2 regions of the Duffyella gerundensis genome follow, and region 1 is predicted to be linked to the other one. Evidence: predicted binding sites of a transcription regulator. Region 1 holds the regulator's gene; the other holds the start of a gene.
The links. The regulator Fur, encoded in region 1, represses iron uptake genes when iron is present. The targets are predictions, from matches to a motif close to ATAATAATGAGAACNACTATCAA.
Positions count from the first base shown of each region.

Region 2: a site for Fur is predicted at 3,153-3,175, ahead of EM595_RS02430 (isochorismate synthase). Genes of this name have one in related genera too.

Region 1 is NZ_LN907827.1:1,190,365-1,197,869, reverse strand. Features, by position in the region: gene ybfF (esterase) at 1-299, shown strand, start outside; gene ybfE (LexA regulated protein) at 447-719, shown strand; gene fldA (flavodoxin FldA) at 867-1,397, shown strand; gene fur (ferric iron uptake transcriptional regulator) at 1,758-2,201, shown strand; gene EM595_RS05455 (hypothetical protein) at 2,258-2,653, opposite strand; gene glnS (glutamine--tRNA ligase) at 2,850-4,517, opposite strand; gene nagE (N-acetylglucosamine-specific PTS transporter subunit IIBC) at 4,668-6,692, opposite strand; gene nagB (glucosamine-6-phosphate deaminase) at 7,026-7,505, shown strand, end outside.
Region 2 is NZ_LN907827.1:521,186-528,690, reverse strand. Features, by position in the region: gene fepD (Fe(3+)-siderophore ABC transporter permease) at 1-692, opposite strand, end outside; gene entS (enterobactin transporter EntS) at 829-2,067, shown strand; gene fepB (Fe2+-enterobactin ABC transporter substrate-binding protein) at 2,062-2,964, opposite strand; gene EM595_RS02430 (isochorismate synthase) at 3,193-4,365, shown strand; gene EM595_RS02425 ((2,3-dihydroxybenzoyl)adenylate synthase) at 4,377-5,987, shown strand; gene EM595_RS02420 (isochorismatase family protein) at 6,008-6,862, shown strand; gene dhbA (2,3-dihydro-2,3-dihydroxybenzoate dehydrogenase) at 6,865-7,505, shown strand, end outside.

The DNA of each region.
Region 1 (7,505 bases):
TTATTCAGTTTTTACTGAAGTCTTTTCACGCCGGTGAATGGCGTTTCAATGTGCCGGTTTTGTGGGACAACTATGCTGCTATCTCTGGCTGGAACAGCCTGCCCGCCTCGCCGCATGCTGCACTGTTTATTCGCGGCGGCGATTCTTCCTATCTGGATAACGCCTATCGCGACACACTGCTGGCGCAGTTTCCGCACGCGCGAGCCCATGTGATTGCCGATGCAGGACACTGGGTGCACGCAGAGAAGCCCGATGCGGTGCTGCGCGCCGTGCGCCGGTTTTTAGCTCTGCCAGCATAAATGTCTGTCGAAGCGGGAAATAATTGTTCCCTGCGCTACAGCTGGGTTATTATACCGCGCTAAAATTTACCGGCATCAGGTAAATCGGCTCATTTCAGTTACACTTTGACAGGTTCACCCTCGTCATCCTTTCACTATCGCGAAGCTATGGCAAAAGAAAACACGGACCGCACCACACTCGATCTGTTCGCAGATGAACGTCGACCGGGTCGGCCAAAAACCAGTCCGCTGACGCGTGATGAACAGCTCCGTATCAACAAGCGAAACCAGCTAAAACGCGATAAAGTGCGCGGCTTGCGTCGTGTTGAGCTGAAAATGAACGCCGATGCGGTTGATGCACTTAATGAGCTGGCCGATCGGCGGCAGATGAGCCGCAGCGAGTTGATTGAAGAGATGATCATGGCGCAATTAAAGCTATAGTCATCGCCGCGCGAGGGGAAGAACGCACAAAGCGACAAATGCACGGGCTTTGTGAGTTCCGCCCTCTCCGCCTCTCTGCTATCATTGCGTTTATCTGTGAATAAAATTCACCACCAATTAATTACGTTTCAAGAGGTTATCAAGCGCATGGCAATCGTAGGCATTTTCTTCGGCAGCGATACGGGCAATACCGAAAACATTGCAAAGATGATTCAGAAGCAACTCGGTAAAGACGTTGCAGAAGTTCATGACATTGCCAAAAGCAGCAAAGAGGACCTCGAAGCGTTCGATATTCTGCTTTTAGGCATTCCGACCTGGTATTACGGCGAAGCGCAGTGCGACTGGGACGACTTTTTCCCGACGCTGGAAGAAGTGGATTTCAATGGCAAACTGGTGGCGCTGTTTGGCTGTGGCGATCAGGAAGATTACGCAGAATACTTCTGTGATGCGCTGGGCACTCTGCGCGATATCATCGAACCGAACGGCGCGGTTATCGTCGGTCACTGGCCAACCGAAGGTTATCACTTTGAAGCTTCTAAAGGCCTGGCGGACGATAAGCACTTCCTTGGTTTAGCTATTGATGAAGATCGTCAGCCAGAGCTGACCAACGCACGCGTGGACGCGTGGGTAAAACAAATTTCTGATGAGCTTCATCTGCAGGAAATTATTGAGGCGTAAGCTGAACGCTCAATGTGGGCGCTGGCTCACATTGAGCAGATGGATTTTCCTATGGAAATAATAGATACATATTTGTAACTTTAATCGGCAAATCTGTAGAATACCCCCATCGGTCACACGCTTAATCATCTTAACCATAAAAGTGTTGGTGGTAAGCGAAATGTTAACATATGCTTGCAGCATGATTTCTTCGGACGTAGCGACATTTCTCCTTACATCCAACTGAGTTTTCAGGCTTCCCCTGTAGTTTTCATTTCGATGCTTGAATTTTATAATGAGACACAATTCGTCTAAACGTCGACCGATGTTCAGGGCTTTTCAGCCACATTGTGACTAGCAAAGTAACAGGACAATATCCGCATGACTGACAACAACTCCGCATTAAAGAAGGCCGGCCTGAAAGTCACGCTTCCTCGTTTGAAGATTCTGGAAGTGCTTCAGGAACCTGAAGGCCATCACGTCAGCGCGGAAGATTTGTATAAACGCCTGATTGATATGGGCGAAGAGATTGGTTTAGCGACCGTTTATCGCGTGCTGAACCAGTTTGATGATGCCGGTATCGTAACCCGCCATAATTTTGAAGGCGGCAAATCGGTATTTGAGCTGACGCAGCAGCATCATCACGATCACCTGATCTGCCTCGACTGTGGCAAGGTCATTGAGTTCAGCGATGAATCTATCGAATCGCGTCAGCGCGATATCGCCACGCGTCATGGCATCAAACTCACTAACCACAGTCTCTATCTGTACGGCCACTGCTCAACCGGCGACTGCCGTGAAGATGACACGCTGCACGATAAGTAAGTTCGACTCAGTAGCGTCATAAACCGGTGAATACACCGGTTTTTTTACGCCTGAATTCAGGCACACAACGTTTCCTGCAGATAACGCCAGCGCGGGTTAGCCGTAGAACAGTCAAGAATCGCCACCGCAATGCGCTTCTGGGTTTCACCATTGCGCATCTGTAACTCGCAGTACTGAATTACCACGTCAGTGCCATTCTGTGACAGGATTTCATACTCCCCGGTCGCAATACGCACCCCTTCCCGCTGGCCTTTCAAGCCACGAAACAGCGCTTCCATCGCGGTCAGAGAGAGTCGCTGCCCGGCAGGCGTAATCAGCATAAAAGAGGGGTGAAAGTAAGAGAGGAAAAGATTAAGCGTTTCTTCGGATTCGGAAGCGTTATTAAATATTCTTTCGATCAGCTGGTGCACCACGACCACGCTATGCTTCGCTTCCTGGACCATATCTGTCATTACCTGTTCCTGCTTCTCTCGGTAGAATTAAGTGCGCATAGCCTACCTTAAAAAGAATATTTAACACCCGGAGATTGATTAATTTTTGTTAACTGAGTGGGTATTTTTAACAGCGACCAGCGGCTGTGTTTGCTAGGCAGGCATAAAAAAAGGAGCGAATCCTCGCTCCTTTTTAACATTCATTCAGTTACAGGTATTATTCGCCTGTTTTAGCCCAGGTATCACGCAGGCCAACGGTGCGGTTAAACACCAGGTTAGATGGCGTTGAATAGACGCTGTCCGCACAGAAGTAGCCTTCCCGCTCGAACTGATGCGGTGTTGTTACCGCCACGTTGCGTAAGCCAGGCTCAACAAATCCCTGCCTGATAACCAGTGAATCTGGATTAATCGTCGCCAGGAATTCGTCCGCTGCGCCAGGATTCGGCACGCTGAACAGCCGATCGTACAAACGGAATTCCGCAGCCTGCGCATGCACCGCGGACACCCAGTGAATCACGCCTTTTACTTTGCGGCCATCAGCAGGATCTTTGCTCAGCGTATCGGTATCACAGGTGCAGTAGATGCAGGTGATATTGCCTTCTTCGTCTTTGGCAATGCGTTCAGCACGAATGACATACGCATTACGCAGGCGCACCTCTTTGCCCAGAACCAGACGCTTATACTGCTTATTGGCTTCTTCGCGGAAATCGGCGCGATCGATCCAGACTTCGCGGCTGAAAGGCACTTCGCGCGTGCCCATCTCCGGCTTATTCGGATGATTCGGCATGGTGATGATCTCTTCGTGCGTTGATGGCAGATTCTCAATCACCACTTTCAGCGGATCCAGAACCGCCATTGCACGCGGCGCGTTCTCATTCAGATCGTCACGAATACAGGATTCCAGCGAGGCCATTTCAACGATGTTGTCCTGTTTGGTCACGCCGATACGGCGGCAGAACTCGCGAATAGACGCAGACGTGTAGCCACGACGACGCAGGCCTGAAACGGTCAGCATGCGCGGATCGTCCCACCCTTCCACCACATTTTCGGTGACCAGCTGGCTCAGCTTGCGCTTCGACATGATGGCGTATTCAAGGTTGAGCCGCGAAAACTCATACTGACGCGGATGCACAGAAATGGTGATGTTATCCAGCACCCAGTCGTAAAGGCGGCGGTTATCCTGAAACTCCAGCGTACACAGTGAATGCGTAATGCCTTCCAGCGCATCAGAAATGCAGTGCGTAAAATCGTACATCGGGTAGATGCACCATTTGTCACCGGTCTGATGGTGAGTGGCGAACTTGATACGGTAAATCACCGGATCGCGCATCACAATAAAGTTAGAGGCCATATCGATTTTCGCCCGCAGGCAGGCAGTGCCTTCCGCGAACTCGCCGTTACGCATTTTTTCAAACAGCGCGAGGTTCTCTTCCACGCTGCGATCGCGATAGGGACTGTTTTTACCCGCAGAAGTCAGCGTACCGCGATACTCACGGATCTGCTCCGGCGTCAGCTCATCAACATACGCCAGGCCTTTATTGATCAGCTCAATAGCATACTGATGCAACTGGTCAAAATAGTTAGAGGAATAGCAAATCTCACCACTCCACTGAAAGCCCAGCCACTGGACGTCCTGCTTGATCGACTCAACGAATTCGATATCTTCTTTCGCCGGGTTCGTGTCATCAAAGCGCAGATTACATTCGCCCTGATAATCCTGCGCGATACCAAAGTTCAGGCAGATCGATTTTGCATGGCCAATGTGCAGATAACCATTAGGCTCCGGTGGAAAACGGGTATGCACACGTTCGTGCTTACCGCTCGCCAGATCTTCATCAATAATCTGACGAATAAAGTTAGTTGGGCGGGCTTCAGCCTCACTCATCTCAATTTCCTCAACGCGAATGTCTGTGATTTGCACCACGAAATAACCGGTATGATCCACAAAGCGGAGATGGGAAACAACCGTTTGTTCGTTGAATCCCATAAAAAAGGGCAGGAAAGTGTTCCTGCCCTGGCGTGACGTTTTAGCTGATTAGCCTTTGACCTCAAACAGTGGCGTTTCCCCCGCCACAACCTGCTGTCCTGCCAGCAACGTAATACCGGCAAAATCATCGATATTGCTGATGACAACCGGACTAACCATGGAGCGGGCATTGGCGTTCAGAAACGCCAGATCCATCTCCAGTATCGGCTGGCCTGCGGTCACAACGGCGCCCTCTTCCACCAGCCGGGTAAAGCCCTGTCCTTGCAACGCCACGGTGTCGAGCCCCATGTGCACCACAATCTCAAGATCATCATCGGTGGCCAGACAGAAAGCGTGATTGGTGTTGAAAATTTTAACGATGGTGCCAGCAATTGGCGCCACTACCGTACTGCCGGTGGGCCGAATGGCCACACCCTCGCCTACGGCTTTGCTGGCGAACGCCTCATCTTCAACCTTCTCCAGCGCAACGACCTCGCCACTCACCGGCGCCACCAGCGTGGCAATCACCGTTTTATCGACGTTTCTTACCGCCTGCGGTGCCGGTTCTGCCACGGTAGCGGGAACCGCGGTCGATGCGGCAACCGGTCCTTTAGCCAGCACGTTTTTCATAGCAGAGGCGATGGCTTCGGCGCGCGTGCCCACGATAATCTGCACGCTCTGCTTGTTAAGACGAATAATGCCAGAGGCACCCAGCCGCCTGGCTACGCTTTCATTCACGGTGGCCGCATCTTTGACGTTCAGGCGTAAACGGGTAATACAGGCATCAATACTGGTCAGGTTATCTGAACCGCCCACCGCGCTGATATAACGACGAGCCAGCGTTTCGGTCTCGCTTTCGCCATTCGTTTTCGTGTCGATATTAACGTCATAGCCGTCACTTTCATCGCCCACTACGGCCAGTTCGCGACCAGGCGTCATCAGGTTGAACTTTTTGATGGTAAAACGGAAAACCACATAATAAAGCACGAAGAAGACGATGCCCTGCGGAATCAGCATGTACCAGTGGGTGGCCAGCGGGTTACGCGTCGACAGGACCAAATCCACTAGCCCGGCGCTGAAGCCAAAACCAGCAATCCAGTGCATGCTGGCGGCGATGAACACCGACACGCCAGTCAAGAAGGCGTGGATAACATAGAGCACTGGTGCCACAAACATGAAAGAGAATTCCAGCGGCTCGGTAATACCGGTAAAAAAGGCGGCAAAGGCAGCGGCTAACATAATGCCCGCAACTTTGGCGCGATTTTCTGGCCTGGCGCAGTGATAGATCGCCAGCGCAGCGCCCGGCAGGCCAAACATCATAATCGGGAAGAAGCCCGCCTGATAACGACCGGTGATGCCGACGATGCCTTTACCGCTTTCGATAGATTGCGCGCCGCCGAGGAAATTAGGAATGTCATTAATACCCGCAACATCAAACCAGAACACCGAGTTCAGCGCATGATGCAGGCCGACCGGAATCAGCATGCGGTTAAAGAAGGCGTAGATGCCCGCGCCCGCCGAGCCCATTTTCTGAATATGTTCGCCAAAGCCCACCAGGCCATTAAAGATTACCGGCCAGATATACATCAGAATAAAGGCGACCACGATCATCAGGAATGAGACCAGAATCGGTACCAGTCGACGTCCGCTGAAGAATGAGAGCGCCTTCGGCAGTTCAACCTGGCTGAAGCGATTGTAAACCTCAGCAGAGAGCACCCCAACAAGGATGCCAACAAACTGGTTGTTGATTTTGCCAAAGGCCGCCGGCACCTGCTCAACGGGTATTTTTTGAATCATCGACACCGCTGCCGGTGAACAGAGTGTCGTCACCACCAGAAAGCCGACAAAACCGGTCAGTGCTGCCGCGCCATCCTTATCTTTTGACATGCCGTAAGCGACACCAATCGCAAATAGCACCGACATATTCTCAATAATTGCCGCGCCCGACTTAATCAGTAAAGCGGCAAAGGCATTGCCGGCACCCCAACTGTCAGGATCGATCCAGTATCCGACGCCCATCAATATTGCCGCCGCCGGTAACGTTGCCACCGGCACCATCAGCGCCCTGCCAACCCGTTGTAAGTAACCTAGCATTTACCCTTCCCCCTGTGAGCCGAACCGGTACCTGAAGTTGTTTGTTTTTTTGTCACCATCTTCAGGCATTTTCATGACACTACACACCACGCTGCGCAGTGTAAAAAGAAATTAATTCGCTTCGCAAATTAAAGCGCGCTTTGTGTGATAGTTATCACCTAAATATGTTTATTAGGACACTTACTAATGGCCTGCAGACAAAACTTATTTTATTATTAAAAATAACAAGGCGTAAAAATGTCTGCTGTACGGCTACTTCCGCTGCTATTGGTAGATTAACGTCACGAATCCTTTCCAACTAAACTTGTCTTCTCCATTTATTTGAGGTGCCGCATGAGACTGATTCCACTATCTTCCGCCAGCGACGTGGGCAAATGGGCCGCGCGCCACATCGTTAACCGTATCAACGCGTTTAACCCCACCGCCGATCGCCCTTTTGTCCTTGGCCTGCCAACCGGCGGCACGCCACTTGAAGCCTATAAATATCTTATTGAGATGCATAAAGCGGGCCAGGTTAGCTTCAGGCATGTGGTGACGTTCAATATGGATGAGTATGTTGGCCTGCCGGAGTCACATCCGGAAAGTTACCACACATTCATGCACCGCAATTTCTTTGACCACGTTGATATTGCAAAAGAAAATATCAATCTTCTTAATGGCAATGCCCCGGACATTGACGCAGAATGTCGCCAGTACGAAGAGAAAATTCGCGCTTATGGCAAGATCCATCTGTTCATGGGCGGCGTCGGCAACGATGGTCATATTGCTTTCAATGAACCGGCCTCATCGCTGGCCTCCCGCACGCGCATCAAG
Region 2 (7,505 bases), 670 kb from region 1:
GTGCCAACCACGCGCGTGCCCAGCGCGGTAGCCAGTTCGCCGCCCATGCTCAGACTGTTCAGTGGTCGCGCCAGTGTCAGTGCCAATAGCGTGCCGATGGCAATCGCTGGCGCCACGGTGGCCAGCATCGACATGCTGCGAATATCCAGCGAACCGGTGTGCCAGAAGCGCAGATGATCGTAAATCTGCGGATTGAGCAAAGAGATACCGGAGGTCAGTCCCTCCAGCACGGCACTCAGCGCCACGCCCGCCAGGGTCAGCCGCACCGGATTGGCACGTCCGCCGCCGATAGCACCGGTGAGCGCCACCAGCAGCGAGGCGAGCAGTGCACCACCGAAGGAGAACCACAGCCAGGCCGCTGGCGTATCGGCGCCAAACAGCGCGATGCCGATCACCACCGCAAAGCCGGCACCGGCATTGATGCCTAAAATACCGGGATCGGCGAGCGGATTGCGCGTTAGGGTTTGCATCAGCACCCCAGCAAGGCCCAGTGCGGCACCGGCCAGCCAGCCGGCCAGCGTGCGCGGTATGCGTGCTTCACGCACGATCAAGCAATCCGCGCGATGACACTGGCTGGTCAGCGCGTCGGCAACCGTTTGAAGCGGGATAGATTTGGCGCCCAGCATTACGCTCAACGCCGAAAGGATGATCAACAGCAGTAACAGACCTGTGATTCCGCCAGCCTGGCGCATTACGCTCTCCGCTTTCGGCGGCCCGTTGGCCGCGGTGCAAACATGATAATGATTGTTATTATCGTTATTACTCGTATTACCTATGTTACCATGACTCAATACCGATCTGACGCGTAAATTGCTGCAAGGCATTGTAATGAAGAAATCTTCCCATCTGATTGACCTCAGCTTATTAAAAACCCATCCCGACTTTCGCGCCGTGTTCGTTGCGCGTTTTCTCTCGATTCTGGCGCTTGGCATGCTGGTGGTGGCGGTGCCGGTGCAAATTCAGCAGCTCACCCACTCCAGCTGGCAGGTTGGCCTGTCGGTGACCCTGGCGGGCGGCGGCATGTTCATCGGCTTGCTGCTCGGCGGCGTGCTGGCTGACCGCTATCCACGTAAACGGCTGATTCTGTTTGCCCGTTCAACCTGTGGCATCGGTTTTGTCGGCCTCGCCTGCAACGCCCTGCTCCCTGCACCCTCGCTCACCGCGATCTATTTGCTGGCGCTGTGGGATGGCTTTTTCGGTGCCATTGGCGTTACCGCGTTGCTGGCTGCCACACCCGCGCTGGTAGGACGCGAAAATCTGATGCAGGCGGGTGCCATCACCATGTTGACAGTGCGGTTTGGCTCAATCCTTTCACCGGCGGTAGGTGGCCTGGTGATCGCCAGCGGTGGCGTGGTCTGGAACTATGCGCTGGCGGCGCTGGGCACGCTGTTGACGCTGCTGCCCTTGCTGCGGCTGCCCGCATTGCCACCTCCGCCACAGCCGCGCGAAAATCCCCTGCGGGCGCTGGCGGGTGGTTTCTCTTTTCTGCTGGCCAGCCCGCTGGTGGGATCGGCTGCGCTGATCGGCGCGCTGATTACCCTGGCAAGTGCGGTTCGCGTGTTGTATCCGGCGCTGGCACCGCACTGGCTGGTGGCACCGGCCCAAATTGGCCTGATGTATGCCGCCGTGCCTGCCGGTGCGGCAATCGGCGCCTTAACCAGCGGCCAGCTCAAAACGGCAGCCCGCCCCGGTCAACTGATGCTGATCACCGCTCTGCTGGCTTTTATCGCGCTGGCACTTTTTAGCCTGATGCCGCAATTTTGGCTGGCGCTGCTCTGCCTGGTGGCGTTTGGCTGGCTCAGCGCGATCAACAGCCTGTTGCAGTACGCCATGATTCAGTCGCTCACACCGGATGCGTTATTAGGAAGGGTAAACGGGTTGTGGACGGCGCAGAATGTCACCGGCGATGCGCTTGGTGCCGCGCTGTTAGGCGGCATGGGATCGCTGTTGCTGCCGCAGCAGGCAGCGACGGTATTTGGCGCCGCCGCCGCGCTGGTGGCGGTTGTTATGCTGCTGACGCTGCGCGGTTTACGCCGTTACCGTCAGCCTGCCGCCTCGCTCTCATGAGGATGTGAACAGGGTTTCCAGCCGCGTCAGCAGGTTGCTGGCGCTAAAGTAGTCCAGACGGAAGGTATCGGTGCCCAGCGCATACACCCGTTTTGCTTTTACCGCCGCGGTATCGGCAAGAAACGGATTTTGCATCAGGGCGCTGGCGTCCGCCTCCGTGGCGGCAAACAGCAGATAGCTCTGGCCATTGAGATCGGTGGCCAGATTCTCACCGCCAGACTGAATGATATCTTTTCGCTTACCCATGCTGTGGCTGGTTTGACTCACAGGCGGCCTGGCCAGCGTGAAACCGAGCTGCTGCAGCAGCTTTCCCTGCGCAGAATCAGCGGTCCAGATATTGGTGGAGCGGCCACCGGCGTTATACACCATTGCCGTGACGGGCTGTGGTGGCAGCGTGATCTTCTTCTTCAGCGCCGCTTCGCGACGATCAAAATCCTTCACAATTTGCGCTGCCTTCGCCTCATGCCCGGTGGCCTCTCCCAGCGTCGCAACCACCTGCTGCCAGCTCTTATCATCGTAATTAACCACCAGCACCGGTGCAATTGCCGACAGCTGATCCACCAGCTTAATGGCGGAGTCGTTGCCGGTGGCGCTGACCACAATCAGATCCGGCGCCTGTTCCGCAATCGCCTCGGCATTGGCTTCACCAATATAGAGACGCTTCACGCCGCGCTGCGCGGCGACGTCGCCCCACTGATGGAAAAAGCCCTGCTTATCCGCCAGACGGCCGCCCGGTGCGGTGGCGCCACTGGCGACAACCGGCGCGTCAATGGCCAGCAGCGATCCGGTCAGGGTAACGCTGGTAGAAACAATCCGCTGTGGTGCCTGCGCCAGGGTAAGGGTGCCCTGCGCACTTTTAATCTCGCGCGGCCAGCTTCCGGCAGCATGCGCCATCATGCTAAACAGCGAGCACAGCAGCGTGGCGGTAACAATAAACGGTCTGGCTTTCACGTAATTCACTCCTTTAAAGCGGCGGTCAAACAGGCGCAAAAATCGCCGTCTGACGGCTCGACGCGAAGAAAATGCGCCCTGTTTATTGACTCTGAACGGCAATCGACGTAGGTTACAGAGCCACAATACAAATGATAATAATTATCACTACTCTTATCATTTAGAGGTTGGATTATGGTGGAAACTTCCGTGTTTGAAAATGCCTTTGTAGAGGATTTTGACGCCGTCAGTCGCGGCTTCTTCTATCTGTCTCCCTGGCGCAGCCTGTGGACTCAAGGGTGCTTTAGTCGACTGACCACGCCGGTGGCAGGCGCTGAACAGCCCGATGGCGCGTTTCAATGCCAGCTTCGCCAACAGTTCAGCGAGGCGAAGCAACAGGGCATTCAAAATCCCATTATGGTCGGCGCGATTCCTTTTGATGCGAGTCAGCCTTCGGCGCTGTTCATTCCCGAAGCGAGCCACTTTTTTGATCGTCAGCAGCTCGCTGGCGGTTTTACCGATACGCCTTTACCCACGGTAACAAGCCGCACTGCGCTGCCGGATCATGCCGCCTTTACCGACATGGTGGCACAAGCGGTAAACGCCACCTCGCAGGGTGAACTGGATAAAGTCGTGCTGTCGCGGCTGATGGATATCACCACCGAGCGGCCGGTCGATACCGCCATGCTGATGCGCCGTATCATTAACCAGAATCCCACCAGCTATAACTTCCATGTGCCGCTGCCTGACGGCGGCTCACTGCTCGGCGCCAGCCCGGAGTTGCTGTTACGTAAGCAAAACGGCGAGTTCAGCTCCTGCCCGTTAGCCGGTTCCGCGCGGCGTCAGCAGGATCGGCAACAGGATAATGCTGTCGGCCAGCGCCTGATGCACTCCTCTAAAGATCGTCACGAGCACAAGCTGGTTACCGATGCGATGCGCGATGTGCTGCAAAGCCGCAGTTCGCTGCTTTCGGTGCCGGAAACGCCGCAGCTGGTGACCACGCCAACACTGTGGCATCTGGCCACCTGGATCAACGGCGAAGCGCGCGATCCACGCGATAACGCATTATCTCTCGCCAGCCTGCTGCATCCGACGCCTGCACTCAGCGGTTTTCCGCACGCCAGGGCACAAAAGCTGATTGCTCAGCTGGAACCTTTTGATCGCCATCTGTTTGGCGGCATCGTCGGCTGGTGTAACGAAGCAGGCGACGGCGAATGGGTCGTGACGATTCGCTGCGGCACCGTTCATAACACACGCGTGCGACTGTTTGCCGGCGCAGGCATCGTGCCCGATTCCTCGCCGGAATCTGAATGGAATGAAACCGGCGTTAAGCTCGACACCATGCTGCGCGCTTTTGGATTGCAATAAGAGAAGCCACTATGACTATTTCCTATACGCGCTGGCCTGACGATCTCGCCGCGCGCTATCGCCAAAAAGGCTACTGGATCGACCTGCCGCTCACTGACATCCTTAACCGTCAGGCGGAAAACGATGCCGTGGCGGTGATCTGTGGTGAACAGCAGCTCACCTATCGCCAGCTGGCGCAGCAGTCAGACCGCCTTGCCGCCGCGCTCCAGCGGCGTGGCCTGAAACAGGGTGATACCGCACTGGTGCAGCTCGGCAACGTTGCTGAGTTTTACATTGTGTTGTTTGCCCTGTTTAAAATCGGCGTGGCGCCGGTGAACGCGTTGTTCAGCCATCAGCGCACCGAAATGAGCGCCTATGCCAAACTGATCTCACCTGCTCTGCTGATTGCCGATCGTCAGCATAGCCTGTTTGCCGACGATCTCTGGCTGGATGCGCTTCGTCACCAGCAGCCCGAGCTGCGCACGCTGGCTTTCATTAATGGCACCGATGACACGCAATCGCTGACGACGCTCATCAACGAAGCGGCAGAGGATTTTGTAGCCTCGCCTTCGCCCGCCGATGAAGTGGCTTTTTTTCAGCTCTCCGGCGGCAGCACCGGCACACCAAAACTGATTCCGCGCACCCATAACGATTACTACTACAGCATTCGCGGCAGCGTGGAGATTTGCCAGTTTACCGCCGATACGCGCTATCTCTGCGCCCTGCCCGCGGCGCACAACTACCCGCTGAGTTCTCCTGGCGCGCTGGGTGTGTTCTACGCCGGTGGCCGGGTTATTCTGGCCAGTGATCCCAGCGCCAACCTTTGCTTTCCGCTAATTGCGCGCCATCAGATCAACGTCACGGCGCTGGTGCCGCCTGCGGTAAGCCTGTGGCTGCAAGCAATCAACGAATGGGGCGGCAACCAGCAGCTCGCCTCGCTGCAATTGTTGCAGGTCGGCGGCGCTCGCCTGAGCGACGTGCTCGCTGCGCGCATTCCGGCTGAAATCGGTTGTCAGCTACAGCAGGTGTTTGGCATGGCGGAAGGGCTGGTCAACTACACGCGCCTTGATGACAGCGACGCGCGCATTTTTACTACCCAGGGCTGCCCTATCTCGCCCGATGATGAAGTGTGGGTTGCCGATGAGCAGGGTCATCCGCTGCCAACGGGCAGCACGGGTCGCCTGATGACGCGCGGTCCGTATACCTTTCGCGGCTACTATCAAAGCCCCGATCACAACGCCGTCAGCTTTGATGACAACGGTTTCTACTGCTCGGGCGATCTGATCGCCATTGATGCCGAGGGTTATATTCGCGTGCAGGGCCGGGAGAAAGATCAGATCAACCGCGGCGGTGAGAAGATCGCGGCGGAAGAGATCGAAAACCTGCTGCTGAAGCATAGCGATGTGATCCATGCCGCGCTGGTCTCGATGGAAGACAGCCTGATGGGCGAGAAGAGCTGTGCGTTTATCGTGGTGCGGCAGCCAATCAAACCGGTGATGCTGCGTCGTCATCTGCGCGAGCTCGGCGTGGCGGAGTTCAAACTGCCCGATCGCATCACCTGCGTTGATGCTCTGCCATTAACACCGGTTGGCAAGGTGGATAAAAAACGTCTGCGCCAACAGCTTGCTGAGCAGCAAGCCTGAACTGAATCTGGAGAACCACAATGACCATTCCCAAACTGGCCGACTACGCGCTGCCTGACGCGGCAGACCTGCCGCAGAACAAAGTACAGTGGGCTTTTGAGCCGCCGCGCGCCGCGCTGCTGATTCACGACATGCAGGACTATTTTCTCAATTTTTGGGGCGAGAACAGTCCGATGATTCAGCAGGTAGTAGAGAACATTGCCTGCTTGCGCCGCTACTGCAAAGCGCAAGGTGTGCCGGTGTTTTATACCGCGCAACCGAATGAACAGAGCGATGCCGATCGCGCCCTGCTGAATGACATGTGGGGACCGGGACTGAACAAGCATCCTGAACAGCAGAAAGTGGCGGCGGCGCTGGCACCGGACGCTGACGATCATGTGCTGGTGAAATGGCGCTACAGCGCATTTCATCGCTCGCCGCTGGAAGAGACGCTGCATGAAATGGGCCGCGATCAGCTGATTATTTGCGGCGTGTATGCCCATATTGGCTGCCTGACCACCGCCACCGACGCCTTCATGCGTAACATCAAACCCTTTATGGTGGCCGATGCGCTGGCCGATTTTACCCGTGAAGAGCATATGATGGCGCTGACTTACACCGCAGGCCGCAGCGGCCGCGTAGTGATGACCCGCGATCTGATGCCGCTGCCGCTCGACAAGGCGGAGCTGCGCGCTATGGTTCTGCCGCTGCTGGAAGATGATGATCAGCCGGAAGATGACGATAACCTGATCGATTATGGCCTCGATTCCGTGCGGGTGATGACGCTGGCCGCCCGCTGGCGTCAGGTGCACGCTGACATCGACTTTGTGAGCCTGGCAAAAGATCCCAGCATCAACGGCTGGTGGGCATTGCTGTCACGCGAGCCGCAGCCATGAATATCGATTTCACCGCAAAGCAGGTCTGGGTAACCGGCGCCGGACAAGGCATTGGCTATCATATCGCGCTCGCCTTTCAGCAGGCCGGAGCGCAGGTGGTGGGATTTGATCGGCAGTTCAGGCAGACGGATTATCCGTTTCGCTGCGTGACGCTGGATGTGGCCGATGCCGATCAGGTTGCCCGCGTTTGCCAGCCGCTGCTGGCAGAGCAAAAACAGCTGGATGTGCTGGTCAACGGTGCCGGTATCCTGCGTATCGGCGCTACCGATACGCTGCCGGTTGCCGATTTTCAGGCGCTGATGGCGGTCAACGTCGGCGGCGCATTTAACCTGTTCCAGCAAACGCTGCCGCGCTTTCGTGAGCAGCGCAGTGGCGCCATCGTCACGCTTGCCTCTAACTCGGCGCACGCACCGCGCATTGGTATGTCCGCCTATGGCGCTTCCAAAGCGGCCTTGCGCAGCCTGTGCCTGTCGGTAGCGCTGGAAATGGCGCCGCACGGCGTGCGCTGTAACCTGGTGTCGCCCGGCTCAACCGATACTGATATGCAGCGCAGCCTGTGGCACACGCCGGATGCCGAACAGCGCACCATCGCCGGTTTCCCGGATCAATATAAGATCGGCATTCCTTTGCAGAAGATCGCGCA